2 regions of the Burkholderia sp. THE68 genome follow, and region 1 is predicted to be linked to the other one. Evidence: predicted binding sites of a transcription regulator. Region 1 holds the regulator's gene; the other holds the start of a gene.
What was found. The regulator LexA, encoded in region 1, represses DNA repair genes until DNA is damaged. The targets are predictions, from matches to a motif close to ACTGTATNNNNATACAGT.
Positions count from the first base shown of each region.

Region 2: a site for LexA is predicted at 4,189-4,206, ahead of BTHE68_RS33960 (putative DNA modification/repair radical SAM protein). Genes of this name have one in related genera too.

Region 1 is NZ_AP022315.1:1,229,406-1,239,498, reverse strand. It holds gene BTHE68_RS05920 (asparaginase) at 1-291, opposite strand, end outside; gene BTHE68_RS05915 (CysB family HTH-type transcriptional regulator) at 334-1,260, opposite strand; gene BTHE68_RS05910 (sulfate/molybdate ABC transporter ATP-binding protein) at 1,294-2,364, opposite strand; gene cysW (sulfate ABC transporter permease subunit CysW) at 2,377-3,237, opposite strand; gene cysT (sulfate ABC transporter permease subunit CysT) at 3,282-4,187, opposite strand; gene BTHE68_RS05895 (sulfate ABC transporter substrate-binding protein) at 4,293-5,327, opposite strand; gene lexA (transcriptional repressor LexA) at 5,586-6,263, shown strand; gene BTHE68_RS05885 (hypothetical protein) at 6,467-6,793, shown strand; gene BTHE68_RS05880 (DUF2939 domain-containing protein) at 6,896-7,498, shown strand; gene BTHE68_RS05875 (universal stress protein) at 7,517-8,026, opposite strand; gene nodI (nodulation factor ABC transporter ATP-binding protein NodI) at 8,364-9,314, shown strand; gene BTHE68_RS05865 (ABC transporter permease) at 9,319-10,093, shown strand, end outside.
Region 2 is NZ_AP022319.1:1,201,553-1,211,645, forward strand. It holds gene BTHE68_RS33935 (LacI family DNA-binding transcriptional regulator) at 77-1,165, opposite strand; gene BTHE68_RS33940 (phytanoyl-CoA dioxygenase family protein) at 1,377-2,177, shown strand; gene BTHE68_RS33945 (aldose 1-epimerase) at 2,174-3,106, shown strand; gene BTHE68_RS33950 (hypothetical protein) at 3,158-3,469, opposite strand; gene BTHE68_RS33955 (hypothetical protein) at 3,727-4,029, opposite strand; gene BTHE68_RS33960 (putative DNA modification/repair radical SAM protein) at 4,219-5,430, shown strand; gene BTHE68_RS33965 (UdgX family uracil-DNA binding protein) at 5,430-6,845, shown strand; gene BTHE68_RS33970 (SDR family NAD(P)-dependent oxidoreductase) at 6,848-7,636, opposite strand; gene BTHE68_RS33975 (DUF4410 domain-containing protein) at 7,960-8,769, shown strand; gene cls (cardiolipin synthase) at 8,847-10,093, shown strand, end outside.

The DNA of each region.
Region 1 (10,093 bases):
GGTGCCGTGCGTGATGACGATGCCATCGATATCGTCCTGCGCAAGCAACGCGGTCACGCGGCGGCTCAGAGTCGTCCACAACGCGGCGCTCATGTCCTTGCTGTCGATGCTCGCAATCTGCTCGGCGTGGATGCGCGCGACGGATCCGAGCGCGGGCACGGCATCGAGCAATTTGTCGACGCCGACGACGCCCGCCTTGTAGCCCGCCGTCTTCGAGGCATCACCAGCCTGTCCGGCGATGGTGCCGCCCGTTGCCAGCACGGCGATGCGAGGGAGAGAGGAAGTATTCATGCCGGCGATTGTAAATCAGCCGGCCTGCGGTTCACGCTGGAATCACGCTGCTTCGCGAAGCTGGGCCGCGATCTGCGCCTCATCGAGTTGCGGCGCGAACATTTCGATCAGCCGATACGCGTACGCGCGCAGGAACGCGCCCTTGCGCAAGCCGACGCGCGTCGTGCTGGCCTCGAACAGATGCTGCGTGTCGAGCGCGACGAGTTCGGTGTCGCGCTTCGCGTCATACGCCATCGCCGCGACAATGCCGATGCCCATGCCCAGTTCCACATACGTCTTGATGACGTCGGCGTCGATCGCGGTGAGCACGATATCGGGCAGCGCGCCCGCGCTCGCGAACGCCTGGTCGACGTGCGAGCGGCCGGTAAAGTCCTGATCGTAGGTGACGATCGGATACTCGGCGATTTGCTCGAGCGTGATGTTCTCGCGTCCGACGAGCGGATGATCCTTCGGCACCACGACCGTGTGATGCCACGAATAGCACGGGAACGTGACGATGTCCGGATAGCGGTCGAGCGCCTCGGTCGAGATGCCGATATCCGCCTCGCCGTTGATGATCATCTGCGCGATCTGCTGCGGGCTGCCCTGGCGCAGCGCGAGATGCACCTTCGGGAACACCTCGGTGAACTGGCGAATCACCTTCGGCAGCGCGTAACGCGCCTGCGTGTGCGTGGTCGCGACAACCAGATGGCCGTTGTCCTGATCCGCGAACTGGCGCGCGACGCGCCGCAGGTTTTCGGCGTCGAGCAGCATGCGCTCGATCAGTTGATGCACCTCCTTGCCCGGCTCGGTGAGACCGGTCAGACGCTTGCCGCGGCGAATGAAGATATCGACGCCGAGTTCGTCCTCGAGATCCTTGATCTGTTTCGATACGCCCGACTGAGACGTATAGAGCACGTTGGCGACCTCCGTCAGATTCATGTTCTGACGCACGGCCTCGCGCACGAAGCGCAATTGCTGGAAGTTCATGTCAGCCTCTCTTGATGCTTTTATGTCGTTATGTCATTGCGCCGGCGACGGGGCCGGAAATACGCGCAGCGCGCGCGGCACGGCCGTCACGCCATCGCCGATATCGAGCTTGAGCGCGCGCCAGGCCTCGCGATCCAGCTCCGCCTCGATCACACTGCCCGCGTTGCCTTCGAGCTCGACGCGCACCGAGCCGCCAAGCGTCACGACGCGCCGCACGCCGACCACGATGCCATCGCGATGCGTGCCGTCGGCGGGATACAGCGCGAGATCGTGCGGACGCACATAGGCGAGCGCGCGGCCGCTGAAATGCGCTTGGGCGGCGATCGGGCTCGCGGCGCCATCGACGACGAAGCCGTTGGCATCGACGTTGCCTTGCAGCCGGTTCGCCGCGCCGAGGAACTCGTAGACGAACGACGTCTGCGGATGATCGTACACGTCTTGCGGGCTGCCCACCTGCTCCACATGCCCGTGATTCATCACCACGATGCGGTCCGCCACTTCGAGCGCCTCCTCCTGATCGTGCGTGACGAAGAGCGTCGAGATATGCAGATCGTCGTGCAGACGGCGCAGCCAGCTGCGCAGTTCCTTGCGCACCTTTGCGTCGAGCGCGCCGAACGGTTCGTCGAGCAGCAGCACTTTCGGCTCGACGGCAAGCGCCCGCGCGAGCGCGATACGCTGCCGCTGCCCGCCGGACAGTTCCGACGGAAAGCGCTCCGCGAGCCAGTCGAGCTGCACGAGCTTCAAAAGTTCGTGCACCTTCTCGCGGATCACGGCTTCGCTCGGACGTTCGCGGCGCGGTTTCACGCGCAGACCGAACGCGACGTTTTCGAACACGGTCATATGCCGGAACAGCGCGTAATGCTGGAACACGAAACCGACCTGACGTTCACGCGCGCCGACTTCCGCGACGTCCTCGCCGTGCAGCACGACCTGTCCCGCATCGGCGAATTCGAGGCCCGCGATCACGCGCAGCAGCGTGGTCTTGCCACAGCCCGAAGGTCCGAGCAGCGCGACCAGTTCGCCCGCCGGAAAATCGAGCGTGACGTTGTCGAGCGCGGTGAAATCGCCGAAGCGTTTTTGCAGATTGCGAACGATGATGCTCATGATGACGGCCTCTTAACTCGGTGCGGTTGTCTTGGCTTCGGTGATGGCTTGCGTCATGCGCCGCTCCGCGAGGAGCTTCAGCCCGAGCGTCACGAGCGCGAGCAGCGCGAGCAACGACGCCACCGCGAACGCGGCCGAGAAGTTGTATTCGTTGTAGAGAATTTCGACGTGCAGCGGCATCGTGTCGGTCTGGCCGCGGATGTGGCCCGAGACCACCGATACCGCGCCGAACTCGCCCATCGCGCGCGCGTTGCAGAGAATCACGCCGTAGAGCAGGCCCCACTTCACGTTGGGCAGCGTCACGCGCCGGAAAATCTGCCAGCCCGACGCGCCGAGCACATGGGCCGCTTCCTCTTCGTCGTTGCCCTGCGCCTGCATCAGCGGAATCAGCTCGCGCGCGACGAACGGGAACGTCACGAAGATCGTCGCGAGCACGATGCCCGGCACCGCGAAGATGATCTGCACGTCGTGCGCGGCGAGCCACGGGCCGAACCAGCCCTGCGCGCCGAACATCAGCACGTAGATGAGACCCGAGATCACCGGCGACACGGAGAACGGCAGATCGATCAGCGTGGTCAGGAGCGCCTTGCCGCGAAACTCGAACTTCGCGATGGCCCACGACGCCGCCAGCCCGAACACCACATTCAGCGGCACGGCAATCGCGGCGGTCATGAGCGTCAGCTTGATGGCCGACCACGCATCCGGGTCCTTCAGCGACTCGAAATAATAGTCGATGCCTTTCGCGAACGCCTGCACGAACACGGCGACGAGCGGCACGACGAGAAAGAGCGCCAGGAACACGAGCGCGATGCCCGTCAGCAGCCAGCGCACTGCGCGCGGCTCGGTGACCGGATTGAGGCTGTTCTCGTGCATGCGCGCGGCGGCGTTCACCGGCAACGCCTTGCTGTTTGGCGTGCTCATGCGCGACCTCCGCCCTGATGTCCGACATGCAGCGAGGGGCCGACCGCGACGGCAGGCGCCGCGCCCGTCTTGCTGGTGCGCCGCTGCAGGAACCATTGCAGCGTATTGATGAGCAGCAGCATCAGGAACGACACGCACAGCATCACCACGGCGAGCGCGGTTGCGCCGGCGTAGTCGTACTGTTCGAGCTTCGTGATGATGAGCAGCGACGTGATCTCCGATTTCATCGGCACATTGCCTGCGATGAAGATGACCGAGCCGTACTCGCCGAGCGCGCGCGCGAACGCGAGCGCGAAGCCGGTCAAAAGCGCGGGAAAGAGCGAAGGCAGCACGACGCGGCGAAACGTGAGCCAGCGCGTCGCGCCGAGGCACGCGGCGGCTTCTTCCTGTTCGCGCTCGAAGTCTTCGAGCACTGGCTGGACAGTACGCACGACGAACGGCAAGCCGATGAACGTCAGCGCGACGAGCACACCGAGCGGCGTGAACGCGACCTTGATGCCGAGCGGCGCGAGAAACTGCCCGATCCAGCCGTTACCCGCATAGACCGCCGCGAGCGAGATGCCGGCGACCGAGGTCGGCAGCGCAAACGGCAAATCGACGATCGCGTCGACGATGCGCTTGAACGGAAACGTGTAGCGCACGAGCACCCACGCGACCAGAAAACCGAACACCGCGTTGATGAGCGCGCCGCCGAGCGCCGCGCTGAACGTCAGCCGGTAAGACGCCAGCACGCGCGGCGAAGTCACCGCGCGCACGAACTGCGCCCAGTCGAGCGTCGCGGTCTTCGCGAAGGTGGCGGCAAGCGGAATCAGCACCACGAGGCTTAAGTACGCCACCGTGATGCCGAGCGTCAGGCCGAACCCGGGAAGCGCGCTCGGCTTCTTGAATGTGAGGGTCGTCATCCTTGATTGATCCTTGGTTGCGCGCCGGGGTCGGGCACGCGTTGCTGCTTCGGGCGCGCGGCGTCATTGACGCGCCGCTGCGCCCACTTCTTGCGCTTCTTCTGCTTATTGCGGTTGATAGATCGAATCGAACACGCCGCCGTCGGCGAAGTGCGTCTTTTGCGCCTTGGTCCAGCCGCCGAACGTGTCGTCGATGGTGTAGAGCTTCAGCTTCGGAAACTGCTTCGTGAGTTCGGCGGGCACCTTGTCCGAACGCGGCCGATAGAAGTTGCGCGCGGCGATGGTCTGTCCTTCGTCGCTATACAGATACTTGAGATAGGCTTCGGCGAGCTTGCGCGTGCCGTGCTTGTCGACGACCTTGTCGACTACCGCGACCGGCGGCTCGGCCAGAATGCTCACCGTCGGCACCACGATCTCGAACTTGTCCGTGCCGAACTCCTTCACCGAGAGAAACGCCTCGTTTTCCCACGCGATCAGTACGTCGCCCTGGCCGCGCTGCACGAAGCTCGTCGTGGCGCCGCGCGCGCCGGAATCGAGCACGCCGGCGTTCTTGTAGAGCTTGGTCACGAAATCCTTGGCGGTCTGCTCGTTGCCGCCCGGCTTGTGCTGCGCGTAGGCCCACGCAGCCAGATAGTTCCAGCGCGCGCCGCCCGAGGTCTTCGGGTTCGGCGTGACGATCGACACGCCCGGCTTGGCCAGATCGTCCCAGTCCTTGATGTGCTTCGGATTGCCCTTGCGCACGAGAAACACGATCGTCGACGTGTACGGCGATGCGTTGTCCGGCAGGCGCTTCTGCCAGTCCGCGTTGACGAGGCCCTTGGAAGCGAGCGCATCGATGTCATAGGCGAGCGCGAGCGTCACGACGTCCGCCTGCAGGCCGTCGAGCACCGCGCGCGCCTGTCCGCCCGAGCCGCCGTGCGACTGCTTGAAGGTCACCGTCTCGCCCGTATCGGCCTTCCACTTCTTCGCGAACGCCTGATTGAAGTCCTGATACAACTCGCGGGTCGGGTCGTAGGAGACATTCAGAAACGACGTCTGCGCGTGCGCGGACGCGACCATGCCGAAGCTCGCGGCCGTCAGCGCCGCTGCCGCGAACAGACGCCGCGCGCCCTTGCCTAATCCCAGTGTGATGCTTTGCATTCCCCGTTCTCCGTCTTATCGAATTGACGGAATCAGTCTAACGAGGCGTCTATATGAATGAAAATAATCGTTATTCACTTTTTTATACGAAAAACTGCTAAGAAGCATATTCCTGGATGGAAAAAGGGCGCGCGCCCGGCAACCGACTGTTTCGCAGGCTGGCGGGCACGAACTTAAAGTAAAGCTTGAAAAGCGCGAAATACTGTATAAAAATACAGTCACCTGTCCATTCATACAGTGCATCCGGGACCTGAGCCAGTGACCAAGACATCCAAACTTACCGCGCGGCAACAGCAGGTGTTCGAGCTCATCCAGCGTGCGATCGACCGCACCGGCTTCCCGCCTACGCGCGCCGAGATTGCGGCCGAGCTGGGTTTCAGCTCGGCGAATTCCGCCGAGGAACACCTTCGGGCGCTGGCGCGCAAGGGCGTGATCGAGCTGGCGGCGGGTTCGTCGCGCGGCATCCGGCTGCTCGGCGATGCATCGCGCATCGACCGCTCCGAGGAGTTGCCGCACCAGTTCACGCTGCCGCATCAGAGCATCATGCAACTGTCGCTGCCGCTCGTCGGGCGGGTCGCGGCAGGTAGCCCGATCCTCGCGCAGGAGCACATCTCGCAGCACTACTCGTGCGATCCCGCGCTGTTCTCTGACAAGCCCGACTATCTGTTGAAAGTGCGCGGGCTGTCGATGCGCGACGCGGGCATCCTCGATGGCGACCTGCTCGCCGTGCAGAAGCGCAACGAAGCGAAGGACGGACAGATCGTCGTCGCGCGTCTGGGCGACGACGTCACGGTGAAACGCTGGAAGCGCCGTCCCGACGGCGTCGAACTGATCGCCGAGAACCCGGATTACGAAAACATTTTCGTGCGCTCCGGCAACAGCGATTTCGCGCTCGAAGGCATCGCCGTCGGACTGATCCGCTCGGGCGAGTTCTGACGGCGCGCCGCGCGGGCGGCGAGGCGCGAAAGTCGAAGACAGATTGCACGAGATTTTCGCAACGGGACGGAAAATGTCCCGTTCAAATATCAAGATAGCCTCACCAACCGCTTCAACGTCCGTCCAGGGCGTCCCAAACACAACAAGCATGACGGCCATCGTTCCGGTGCGCCGCGGTGCATCCTATCGTCTGGAGAGTCATCATGGAACGTTTTGCCCGTCTGCTGCCCTTCCGTCAGTTCGGCCGCTTGCGTCATCTGCGCGCGCTGATCACGTGCGGCACGCCGCGCGCCGAATCCGCGCCCGATCTCTTCGACGAAATGCCCGCGTTGCCGTCGCGCCAGCCGGCTTTTGCGCGCGTGTCGCTGAGCAGCACGGTGCATGCGGAACCCGAACAGCGCGCGCCGGTGCGGGTGTATCGCGGACAATCGAGGGTGATTCTGGTCGGCAAGATCGACGAAGTGTCGCGCATGATCGACCGCTGTATCGCCGAGGAAGACGCGGGGCTGACGGGAGGCATCCTCGCCTGATATTGCGGCGAACCGCACGCCGAACGTGAATTTCCGGGATATAAACCGCCTGCGCGCTGTCAATCCCGGATTCACGTTCCGCAAACGAGGCTTCGCCGTCGCATGTCCCGCACTACCCGTTCTGTCGTTGCCGCGCTCGTCGTCCTGATACTCGTCGCGGCGCTCGGTTTCATCTATGCGTCACCTTACATCGCACTGGACCGCGTGAAGCGCGCGGCCGATGCGCGCGACGCGCAGACAGTCAATCAATACGTCGATTTTCCCGCGTTGCGCGCGAGTCTCAAGGAACAGGTCGCCGCGCTGCTGACGCGGCGTGTCGATATCCAGAAAAGCGGCAATCCGCTCGCGATCATCGGAGCGATGATCGGCGCGGCGCTCGTCGGTCCGCTGGTCGATTCTTACGCAACCCCGGACGGCGTCGCGGCCATTCTGAACGGCATTCCACCGCGCGGCGATCCGGGAGAACGTCCGCCACAGGCGGGCAATGGCGGCGCATCGGCAAGTGCCGCGGACGCGCCCGCATCCGCTGTCACGGCCGCGCAGCCAGCGCCGAAAGCGCCGCCGCAGACCACGGCGGGCTACCGAAGCCTGAACACGTTCGTCGTCACGTATCAGCACGGCGCCGGCGATGCGCGTTACTCGGCGATTTTCCGCCGCGACGGACTCGTGTCGTGGAAGCTCGTCGCGGTCGATCTCAACGGCTGATCCGTCGAGCGCCCACGCTCAGGCGCCGGCTTCGGCCTTGACCGGTTTCGCCGCGTAAGCCGCTTCGTCTTCGGCTTCCGCCGATTCACCCGCCTGACACACGGCAACGAGAATGCTGCATTTCACGCGATCGAGCAGCGGCGTGTTGCCTGCGCCCATCCACCAGCGCGCAAGTCCGCTGCGGCACCGATGCCCGACCACGACGAGATCGACCTGCAGGCTTTCCGCGAGCGCCGCGATTTCGTCGATCGGATGGCCGAACGCGAAATGCCCCTGCGCCTGAAGACCGCGTTCGCGCAGCCATTCCACGCCTTCCTGCAGGATGTCGCGCGCGGCCTCTTCGAAGCGTCCGCAGGCCATATCGGTTAGCAGTCCGGCGCTCTGCGCGATGCTGGAGCGCATGTCGACCACCGCGAGGACGTGCGTCTCGGCATTCAGATCCAGCGCGAGATTCGCGCCTTGCCGCAATGCCTTGCGACCCTCTCTGGAGCCGTCATAGCACAGCAGGATTTTTCGATAGCTATCCATCGTGACCTCCCTGGCCAACTTGCCCGTCGCGCTCCGTTCGATGCGAAGCGTAGCGCGATTTACCTGCGGCGTTTCTTCATCATGGTGTGTCGCCCCATACGTGGCAACGCTGGAAAACGCTAACCGCCGCGAACGTGCTAGCTCGCACCGTGCCAGAACCCCGGGCGCACCGGCGGACAAGCCTCTGGCACTTTCGGCCGGAACCGGTTCGACACCTTCCCGCACAGCTTTGACTCGCGTTCGCCGCATGCGGTTGCAAGCGACGCGCTGCCTTGGTGCAATGGATTACACTAGCCCGCTGGATTTCCCTTACGCGATTTTCCTGCGGCACGAATGCATGACTGATCAAACATCACGCGAGTCCGATGAAAGCGGCGCGCCACCCGCCATCGAGTTCAACGAAGTAAGGAAACACTACGGCGATCGCACTGTCGTCGACGGTCTCTCGTTCGATGTGCGCCCCGGCGAATGCTTCGGACTGCTCGGCCCGAACGGCGCGGGCAAGACGACGACACTCAAGATGCTGCTCGGCATCACCTCGCCCGACAGCGGCGCGATCCGGCTCGTCGGCGAGCCGGTGCCCGCTCGCGCCCGTTTCGCGCGCGAGCGCGTGGGCGTCGTGCCGCAGTTCGACAATCTCGATCCCGATTTCACGGTGCGCGAGAACCTGACCGTGTTCGGCCGCTACTTCGGCCTGACGGGCGCGCGCATGGACGCGCTCGTGCCGTCGCTGCTCGAATTCGCGCGGCTGGAGAGCAAGGCCGATGCGCGCGTCGGCGAACTGTCGGGCGGCATGAAACGGCGTCTCACGCTCGCGCGTGCGCTCGTCAACGATCCCGACGTCCTCGTCATGGACGAGCCGACCACCGGCCTCGATCCGCAGGCGCGGCATCTGATCTGGGAGCGCCTGCGCTCGCTGCTCGCGCGCGGCAAGACGATCCTCCTGACGACGCACTTCATGGAAGAAGCCGAACGCCTCTGCGACCGGCTGTGCGTGATCGAGGAAGGCCGCAAGATCGCCGAGGGACGGCCGCGCGATCTCATCGGATCGGTGATCGGCTCGGACGTGATCGAGATCTACGGCCCCGATCCGCAAGCCCTCGCCGCCGAGCTCGCGCCGTTGGTCGCGCGCATGGAAGTCAGCGGTGAAACGCTGTTCTGCTACGTCGACGACCCGCAGCCCGTGCATGCGCGCGTGAAGGGCCGCGCGGACGTGCGCTATCTGCATCGCCCGGCAAATCTCGAAGATGTGTTTTTGCGTCTCACCGGACGCGAGATGGTGGACTGAATCAATGGATACGCTCGATCAATCCCGCGTCGACAAAAAGCGCGCGCACAGGCCGCAGGCGCACGCGGAAAGCTTCACGCCGCTGTCCAGCGCGCTGCCCGCCAACGGCACGCACTGGATGTCGGTATGGCTGCGCAACTATCTCGTCTGGAGAAAGCTCGCGATCGCCTCGATGATCGGCAATCTCGCCGATCCGATGATCTATCTCTTCGGCCTCGGGCTGGGTCTCGGCCTGATGGTCGGACACGTCGACGGCGTGTCGTATATCGCGTTTCTCGCGGCGGGCACGGCGGCGTCGAGCGTGATGATGTCCGCGAGCTTCGAAGCGATGTACTCGGGCTTCTCGCGCATGCACGTGCAGCGCACATGGGAAGCGATCATGCACACGCCGCTCACGCTCGGCGATATCGTGCTGGGCGAGATCGTCTGGGCCGCGAGCAAATCGGTGCTGTCGGGCGTGGCGATCATGGTCGTCGCGGGCGCGCTCGGCTATGCGAGCTTTCCGTCGATGCTGATCGCGCTGCCCGTCATCGTGCTCACGGGACTCGCGTTTGCCAGCACCGCGATGGTCATCACCGCGCTCGCGCCGAGCTACGACTTCTTCATGTTCTATCAGACGCTCGCGCTCACGCCGATGCTTCTGCTCTCCGGCGTGTTCTTTCCGATCGCGCAACTGCCCGCGCTCGCGCAGCACGTCACGCAGGTGCTGCCGCTCTTTCACGCGGTCGAACTGATTCGTCCCGCGATGCTCGGCCGCCCGTTCGACGGCCTGGCCGTGC
Region 2 (10,093 bases), on a different replicon from region 1:
GCGTGCTGCGAGAGTGGTGATGCGTATTGCTCAAGGCTGCGACTTCGGCGATTGTTTCATCGCGTCTTATTAACGGTCAATCGCTAATATTATTAGTTGCGAGATGCCTGGCTTCGGCCAATGTCCTGACCGAGCCGCGCTCGATCAAAGGCCCGTCGAGCTTGACCGTGCGGCGTCTCACCGGCGCGCCGGCGGCGCGGTTCTGTTCTTCCTGAAGCAGCGTCTCGACCGCCCAGCGCCCGAGTTCGTAGTTCGGCAGCACGACCGTGGAAAGCGGCGGATGCGTATGCCGCGCGATTTCCTGATCGTCGTAACCGAGCACGGAAACATCGTCGGGAACGCGCAGGCCGAGTTGCTTGAGCGCCTCGATCGCGCCGAGCGCCATCAGATCGTTCGCGCAGAAAATCGCGGTCGGCGGATTCGGCTCGCGCATCAGCGAGAGCGTGTGCTCGAAGCCGGTGCCCGGGCTCCAGTCGCCCTCGCGCACGAGTTCCGCCGCGAACGGCAGATCGGCCGTCGCGAGCGCGGTCCGATAACCCTTGAGCCGATCGCGCGCCGCGTCCTGCCACGGCTCGCCGTTGATATAGCCGATGCGCCTGTGGCCCGCCGCCAGCAAGTGATCCGTTGCCGTATGCCCGCCCGCGACCTCGGCGGGCACGACCGACGACACGCTCGCATCGTTCGTGTAGCAGTTCAGCAGCACGGTCGGCACGCGGGCGAGCACGGCGGGCAGCGTGACGCGGCGCGTGTAGACCGTCGCGTAGATCACGCCGAGCACGTTCGGATTGCCGAGCGTCGCGTCGAGCACGCTCGCTTCGATTTCCGCGTTGCCGTGCGTCGAATAGACCGCGAGCATGCGGCCGTTGGCGAACGCCGCATCGCGCGCGCCGTCGATGCTCACGACCGGGTGCGGGCTCGTCGAGATTTCGTCGGCGAGATAGACGATCAGATTGCGTTCGCCCTGGCTCTCGAGCGCCGCGACCGGCTCGCGCTGCGTCATGCGATAGCCGAGTTCCTGCGCGGCGCGCAGCACCTTGTCGCGCGTGGTGTCGGAGAACTTCGCGCCGCTTGCGTTGTTCAGCACGAGCGAGACCGTCGATTGCGAGACTCCGGTGAGTTTCGCGATGTCGGTCATCGTCGGGCGGCGTTGGGTGGTTTTTTTCATTTTGCGGAGTGCGTCGGGCGGCTGGACGCCACGCATACGAAGCGTGGCGGGCCGCGAAAATCTGCCACTAATATTAGTGATGAACCGCGCAGAAAGCACGTGTTTATTGGGCATTTCGACTCAGGGTTTTCACCGGTTATTACTAATAATATTGACGAATGGATTACGTGCATGCGATTCTGTCCCCGGACTCGCGACGAGGAGACGGCGCATGGGCAGGTACGACGAGGGCACGCGAGACGCGCTTGCCGAAGCGTTCGAACGAGACGGTTTCGTGCTGCTGCGCGACCATTTCCCGCGCGCGACGCTCGAAGCCTGGCGCAATGCATTTGCGCCGCTCTTGCAACCGCATGTGGATGCAGCGCGCGCAGCTGCCACGAGCGGCAATCGCGGACCGGGCCGCTATTACGTCACGCTGCCGTTCGAGGGCGAGTTCGCGGACCCATCGATCTTTTGCGATGCGGACATCGTCGGTATCGTGGAGCGCGTGGCCGGGCGCGATCCGGTGATGTGCCAGCTCGCCACCGATACGCCCGTGCACGGCTCCGAATATCAGGACTGGCATCGCGACACGCCGCCGCTGTTCGACGATGCGCCCGAAACGCCTTCGTTCCAGCTCGCGGTGAATTTCCCGCTGGTCGATGTCGATGATCGCAACGGTCCGCTCGAAACGACGCGCGGCACGCATCGCATGTCGCGCGACGACGCGTATGCCGGCCTGGAAGCGGGGCGCTTTGCCGCCGAACGCGTGCCGATGAACCTCGGTGACGTGATGATTCGCGATGTGCGCGGCCTGCATCGCGGCACGCCGAACCTGGACGGAGAGCCGCGTCCGATGGTCGTGATCGGCTATAGCCGCGCGTGGTATTTCCGGCCGGAGGTGCATATCGACGTGCCGCGCGACGTGTTCGCCGCATTGCCCGCGCGCGCACGGCGTCTGTTGCGCTTCAATCCACTCGTCGAGGCGACGGCGCGCACGTTCGACGAAAATTACCGGCAGTTCGCATATTGAGCGCCGCACTGTCCGAAGCGTTCGTCGAGCTGCGTCATGGCGCGCGCCGCGTGCTGCTCGCGCCGCATGTCGGCGGCGCGATCGCGGCGTTCGACGAACTGCGCGATGGCCGCGTGATCGACTGGCTGCGTCCCGCTACGCCCGCCGCGCTGGCCGCGCGCGATCCGCTCGGCATGGCGAGCTTTCCGCTCTTGCCGTATTGCAATCGTATCCGCGACGCGCGCTTCATGTTCGACGGCGCGCTCGTCGATCTTTCCGATGACGGCAACGGTTTCGCCCACGCGCTGCACGGCAACGCGTGGCGTCTGGGCTGGCGCGTGGAGGAAGTCTCGGCTTCGCGGGCGCGCTTGCACCTGCTGCACGAGCCTTCGCGTGAAGCGGCGCGGCACTGGCCATTCGCTTATGAAGCGACGCAGGACATCGCGCTCGATGCGGACACACTGAGCGTCACGATGTCCGCGCGCAATCTGGCCGATCGGCCGATGCCGTTCGGCATGGGCCATCACCCCTACTATCCGCGCACGCGAAACACGCGCGTGCATGCGCGCGTCGCCGCGATGTGGCACAGCACGCCGGATCTGCTGCCGACGCACGCGGGTCCGCATCCGTGCATCGATGCGATGGCGTCCAGCGATGGCATGTCCGCCGATGCGTTCGATCTCGACAATAACTTCGCCGGCTGGTCGCGCACGGCGACGATCGCGTGGCCCGACGAAGGCCGCGCGATCACGTTGAGCGCCAACGCGCCGTTCGATCACATGGTGGTGTACGCGCCCTCTGCGCATCCCGGGCTGCTTTGCGTGGAGCCGGTGAGCAACGTGGCGGACTGGGTGAATCTGGATGTGGCGCGCGCGCTGAAGGGCGGCGAGGTGCTGGAGCCGGGCGAGTCGGTCAGCGCGACGTTCGCGTGGACGACCCGCATCGGGTAATGCGTCACGAACGGCGCTTGCGCACGCCCGCGACGCAAAGCCTTTGACCGATCATTGACCGAAGAAGATGTCGCAGCGCGGTGCGTCGCCGCAGCCGCCCTGACGGCGGCCGCTCGCGGATGCGCTCGCGCCTGCCGACATGCCGCCGTATGCCGATTCATCGGCTTGCGGCGCGGGCATCGCAGCAGTCTGCGACTGATCGGGCGTGGCCTGCGACATATACATCGGGCGCATCGTCTGTACGGTTTGCTGCGCGTCCGCGGGCATGCCCTGAGCGTGCGCCGCGCCGATGCTGCCGACCGTGGTCACGAGCGCGCACGCAGCCATCATCGCGAAGAATTGCGGTTTGGTTTTCGCCTTCATGTTCCAGCTCCTTGAAACGAATGCACAAGCAGCCGGGAACACGATTCTCGGACTCCTTGCAGCTTTGTCGATGGACGGGATCGAGCGCAGCGGCAAAACGGCCGAAACGAGTACTCGCCCGGCGCGATGGATAGCGCTCAGGCACTACAGTACGGTGATGAAGGAGCGGGAGAAATCCCTATCTGGCAGGGATACTTCGGAGGGGATCGAAAAGCGCGCGCGGGCTTTCGCAAAGCCCGCGCGCGCTGACAACGACGTCAATACGTCTTGGCCGCGCCGCCGCCCGACGTGCCCGAATCGGAACCGCCCGAGCTGCTCTTCTTGTTCTTGTGCATCTTGTTGCTTTGCGACGAGCCCATCGTATTCGCGCCCGATGCGCCCGATGTCGAGCCCGTCACGCCGTTGGCGTTCGGCGTACTCATGCCGGTGCCGCCTTGTCCGGCTCCGTTGCCGCCCGCTGAACCGCCGCCTGCTCCACCGCCTGCGCCCTGCGCGAACGCCGCGCCCGACAGACTCAGAATCATGGCCGAAACAAGCAGGCTTCTCTTTGCGTTCTTCATGGTGTCCTCCCGTTGATCGATAGTCTCGATGCGTGCCGCCTCGCGAAATGCTGGCCGCCGCCGTCTTTCTTGCGCAATCGCCATGCCGTGGGAGAGCGACCGGGCAGGCGCGAAGTGTGCGCAATAACAAAACGTTTGACTTAGCGACTCACCGTGAATACTGTATAAACATACAGTACAATCGTAAAGATGGATCTCTCCGAAAAGCTCGAAATCCTCGCCGACGCCGCCAAGTACGACGCGTCATGCGCGAGCGGCGGCTCGCCGAAACGCGAGTCGCGCGGCATCGACGGCCTTGGCGCCAGCACCGGTTCGGGCATCTGCCACAGCTTCACGCCCGACGGCCGGTGCGTCTCGCTGCTCAAGATTCTTTTGACGAACTTTTGTCTCTACGACTGCCGTTACTGCATCAACCGCCGCTCCAGCAACGTGCCGCGCGCCCGCTTCACGCCCGAGGAAGTCGTGAATCTCACGCTGGATTTTTATCGCCGCAATTACATCGACGGCCTGTTTCTCAGTTCCGGCGTGATTCGTTCGTCGAACTACACGATGGAACAGCTCGTTCTCGTCGCGAAATTGCTGCGCGAAAAGCACCAGTTTCGCGGCTATATCCATCTGAAGACGATTCCCGATGCCGATCCCGGTCTCATCGCGCAGGCTGGCCGCTACGCCGACCGTCTGAGCGTGAACATAGAATTGCCGACGGAAATCAGCCTCGAACGTCTCGCGCCGGAAAAAAGCGGCCGCACGATCAAGCTGGCGATGGGCAACATCCGGGTCGCGCGCGAGGAATCCGAAGCGGAACCGCGCGCGCCGAAATTCGCGCCGGCGGGGCAGAGCACGCAGATGATCGTCGGCGCCGATGAAACCGACGACCGCACCATCCTCGGCACCGCTGAAACGCTCTACGGCTCCTATCAACTGAAGCGCGTTTATTACTCGGCCTTCAGCCCGATTCCCGACAGCCCCTCGGGCGTGCCGTCGAAGGCGCCGCCGCTCTTGCGCGAACATCGCCTGTATCAGGCGGATTTTCTGATGCGCGGCTACGGTTTCGCCGCGTCGGAACTGCTCGGCGATGCCGGCAATCTGCCGCTCGACGTCGATCCGAAACTCGCCTGGGCGCTCGCGAATCGGGACCGCTTTCCGGTCGATCTGAACGTCGCGCCCGCGCGCACGATCGCGCGTGTGCCGGGCATCGGCATGCGCAACGCCAAGCGCATTGTCGAATTGCGGCGCGCGCGGCGCGTGCGTTATCAGGATCTCGTGCGGCTGCGCTGCAGCATGGACAAGGTGAAGCCGTTCGTCGTCGTGGCGGATTATCGGCCGCCGCTGTCCGAAGCGCCGTCGGACAATCTGCGGCGCGCGCTCGCGACGGAGCCGGTGCAGCTGTCGCTCCTCTGATGCACCTCATCGCCATCGACGACGATTTCGACGCCTGGCGCGCCGCCGCGCTCGACGCGCTCGCGCAAGGACTCGCGCCCGAATCGGTCGACTGGCGCACGTCGCAGGTCGAGCCCGCCTTGTTCGATGAAGCCGCGCCATCGGCGAAGGTGGCGGAAGCGCCGCAAATCCGCGTATCGCGGGAACTCGCATCGCTGCTGAAAGACGCCGCGCATTTTCGCGACGCGCGCCGCTGGGGCTTTCTCTATCGCGTGCTGTGGCGCTGGTCGCGGGGCGATCGCGCGGTTGCATCGGCCGCCGATGAAGACGGCGCGCGCCTCTACAAAATGGCCAAGGCGGTGCGACGCGCGCAGCACGACATGATCGCGTACGTGCGCTTTCGCCAGCGCGACGCCTCGCTCGGCGCGCCCGAGTATGTCGCCTGGTACGAGCCCGATCACGACGTGCTCGCCTGGGGCGCGGACCATTTCGCGGCGCGCATGGGACGCTCGACCTGGCTGATCGCGACGCCCGATGGCGCGGCGATGTTCGACGGCGCGCGCCTGAAACTGGAGCGCCGCCGCGCGCTCGCATCGGAACACGCGGTCGATACGCCCGACGCCGCCGAAGCGCTCTGGATGACCTATTACCGCAGCATCTTCAACCCGGCGCGGCTGAACGAATCCGCGCTCGAACAACACATGCCGGTGCGTTTCTGGAAGGGGCTGCCGGAAGGCGCGCTGATTCCGAAGCTCGTCAGCGATGCGCGCGGCGGGGCGCGGCGCGTCGCGCAGGCGAAGAGCGTCGGCGCGCTCGGCGGCAAGGCGGTGCAGGTGGAAGCGGAGGAGGCCCAGCCCGAACGCGACGCCCCCACGTCACTCGACACCTGCCGCCGCTGCGATCTGTGGCGCAACGCGACGCAGGCGGTGCGTGGCGCGGGTCCGGCGGATGCCCGCATCATGCTGCTCGGCGAACAGCCCGGCGATCAGGAGGATCTGAAGGGCGAGCCGTTCGTCGGCCCGGCGGGGCAATTGCTCGACGACGCCATGCGACAGGCCGGCGTGCCGCGCGAGCAGGTGTATCTGACCAACGCGGTGAAGCATTTCAAGTGGGAGCCGCGCGGCAAGCGGCGGCTGCACAAGACGCCGGCGCAGCAGGAAGTCGAAGCGTGCTCGTACTGGCTCGAACAGGAACTGCATGACGTCGGCGCGCGCGTGATCGTCACGCTCGGCGCGACCGCGCTCGCGGCGCTGTTCGGCCGTCGCGCGACGTTATCGGCGCATGTCGGGCGCGTCGTGCCGTATCGCGACAAGTTTGTCGTCGCGACGTATCACCCTTCGTACGCGCTGCGGCAGAACGACGAAGCCGCGCGGGATCGAACCGTCGCGGCGATCGTCGAGGCGCTCGGGCGAGCGCGCGAACTCATCGGCGGATAGCTTCAGAAGGCCGCGCGAATCACGCCGCCGTCCGCGCGCAACGCCGCGCCGTTGGTCGCCGAGGACAACTCCGAGCACACGAAAGCCACCATGCTGGCGATTTCCTCGGGCGTGATGAAGCGCTTGAGAATCGAGGTCGGGCGCGCTTCCTCGAAGAACTGCTGCTCGAACTCGTGAAAGCTTTTTCCGCCAGAGAGCTTCTCGACGAACTCGGTGACGCCCTCGGAACTCGTCGGACCCGGCAACACCGAATTGACCGTGACGCCCGTGCCCGTGCAGGTCTCCGCGAGGCCGCGCGCGAGCGAAATCTGCGCCGATTTCGTCATGCCGTAGTGAATCATCTCGACGGGAATCTGCACGCCGCTCTCGCTGCTGATGAACACCACACGGCCCCAGTTCTTCTCCTTCATCTTCGGCAGATAGGCGCGCGAGAGCCGCACGCCCGACATCACGTTGGCATTGAAAAAGCGCAGCCATTCGTCGTCGGGAATCTCTTCGAACGGCTTCGGATCGAAGATGCCCATGTTGTTCACGAGGATATCGACGTGCGGGAAGCGCTGCACGAGCGCGTCGACCTGCGCGGCATCGGAGACGTCGCCGGCAAAGCCTTCGGCCTGCGCGCCCGGCGCGAGTTCGCGCAGTTTCGCGAGCGCGGTATCGACCGACCCCTGCGAGCGGCCGTTGACGATCACGCGCGCGCCCTCGCGCGCCAGCGCCACCGCGATGGCGTGACCAATGCCCTTGGTCGAGCCGGACACCAGCGCGAGCTTGTTACCGATCTTCAGATCCATCTCTGCTCCTTGGCAAGTTTGCGGAGTGCGCCGACGACCTGCGCGACGCGTGCCGGACATGGTAACCACAAGCGGCGTGTTCTGCAGCCGGCCTGCCGCGCCGCGAAATCACCCGCTGAAGCCTTGTCCCACGGGCCTTCCGCGCCCGTGAAATCGCGCGACATAAATGCTCGATGGCCTGCCGCGCGGCCATCCTCCATAGTTGCGTCTGCGTGATCGGGAACCCAGCGAGACCCGAACAACAACGAGAACCGACAGCCGACTCACGCATCCACGAATTCGACCATTCACGATTCCCGGCGCGGCCGGTACGGAGATGCAACATGTCCAGCTCGATCAAATTCTCGTCGTTCAGTTCGATCATCAACAAGGCGCGCGGCGCGGCGCTCGCCGGACTCGTCGTCGGCACGGCGCTGCTGGCGGGCTGCGCGAGCAACCCCGCACAGGCCGCCAGCCAGTTCAACCAGTACGGCGGCCAGTCCGTGCAGACCGTCGCGGCCGCGCCCGCCCTGCGCCCGGACACGATCTACGTCTACGCTTTCGCCAGCGACGCCAGCGAAGTCAAGCTCGACAATCACGGCATGATCTCGAAGATCGGCGCGGCGATGTCCGGTGACTCGCAGGCGCAGAAGCAAGCGCAGGACGCCGTCGCGGCGCGCGAGGAAGTCGCGAACGAGATCGTCGCCAAACTTCAGTCGATGGGCCTCCCCGCCGTCCGCGCCGACGTGCCGCCGCCGGAAGACCGGAGCGTGCTGGTCGTCCAGGGCAACTTCGATACGATCGATGCGGGCAATCGCCGCCGCCGCATGCTGATCGGCCTCGGCGCGGGCGAAAGCAAGGTCGGCGCGACCGTGCAGCTCGTCTTCAAGCCCGCGCATGGCGCGCCGCAGCTGCTCGAACAGTTCGACGCCAAGGCCGACAGCGGCCATGCGCCGGGCGTCGCGGAAATGGCGGGCGTCGGCGCGGCGGCGGGGCATGTGGCGAGTTCGCTCGCGGTATCGGGCGGACTGCACGCGGTATCGGAGACGAAGCACGCGGGCGTGTCGTCAGACGAGAAGCGCCTCGGCGACTCCATCGCCAAGCAGATTGCGAAGCTCGGCCAGACGCAGGGCTGGATGCCGGCGAAAAGCTGAGCCAGCATGACGCCGCGCGGTCCGGAACGTGCTTACACTGGCGATTCCGGACGAATGTTCGCCCCGCGAGGCCGCGCATGCCAACGATTGCCCTGATTGTCCTGACCGTTGTCGTGACGCTCGTCGTCGTGCTGATCATCGCGAATCTGACGAGCGGCGAGAAGAAGATCGAGCACAAGATCGAACGGCTGTACCCAAGCGACGACCCGCAGTTCGTCCGCTCGATGGGTCTGCTGCTCGGGCCACCCGTGGTCGGCGGCAACCGCTTCGAAGTGCTTCTGAACGGCGACGAGATTTTTCCGTCGATGCTGGCGGGCATCCGCTCGGCGCGGGAGACGATCACCTTCGAAACGTTCATCTACTGGTCGGGCGCGATCGGCGAGGAGGTCGCCCAGGCACTGTCCGATCAGGCGCGCGCGGGCGTCGCGGTGCATGTGCTGCTCGACTGGGTCGGCACCTCGAAAATGGACAAGCGCTATTTGCGCATGCTGCGTGAGGCGGGCGCGGAAGTCGTCCAGTATCACAAGCCGCACTGGAGCGGGCTCGGGCGCATGAACGACCGCACGCACCGCAAGCTGCTCGTGATCGACGGGCGCATCGGCTTCACGGGCGGCGTCGGGATCGCCGAGGAATGGACCGGGCACGCGCAGGACGAGAAGCACTGGCGCGACACGCATTTTCGCGTCGAAGGCGCGGCGGTCGGGCAGATGCAGGCGGTCTTCATGGACAACTGGATCAAGGCGACCGGCAACGTGCTGCACGGCCCGCGCTATTTTCCGAAGATCGAACCCGCGGGCGACGGTCTCGCGCACATGTTCAGCAGCTCGCCCTCGGGCGGCAGCGACGATATGCAGTTGATGTACCTCATGGCGATCACCGCCGCGACGCATTCCATCCATTTGTCGAGCGCGTACTTCGTGCCCGACAAGCTGACGATCAACGCGATCGTCGAAGCGGCGAAGCGCGGCGTGGCCGTGCACATCATCACGCCGGGCAAGCGCATCGACACGCACACGGTGCGCGAGGCGTCGCGCGCGTGCTGGGGCGATCTGCTCGCGGCGGGCGTCGAAATCTACGAGTATCAGCCGACGATGTTCCACTGCAAGCTCATCGTCGTCGACGAATATCTCGTGTCGGTCGGTTCCACCAATTTCGACAGCCGCTCGTTCAAGCTGAACGACGAGGCCAACCTCAACATCTACGACCGGGATTTCGCGCGCCGCCAGACCGCGATTTTCGCCGACGACGTCGCCCACGCGAAACGCATCACGCTCGACGACTGGCGCCGTCGTCCGCTCACCGAAAAGCTGCTGGAACGCATCGT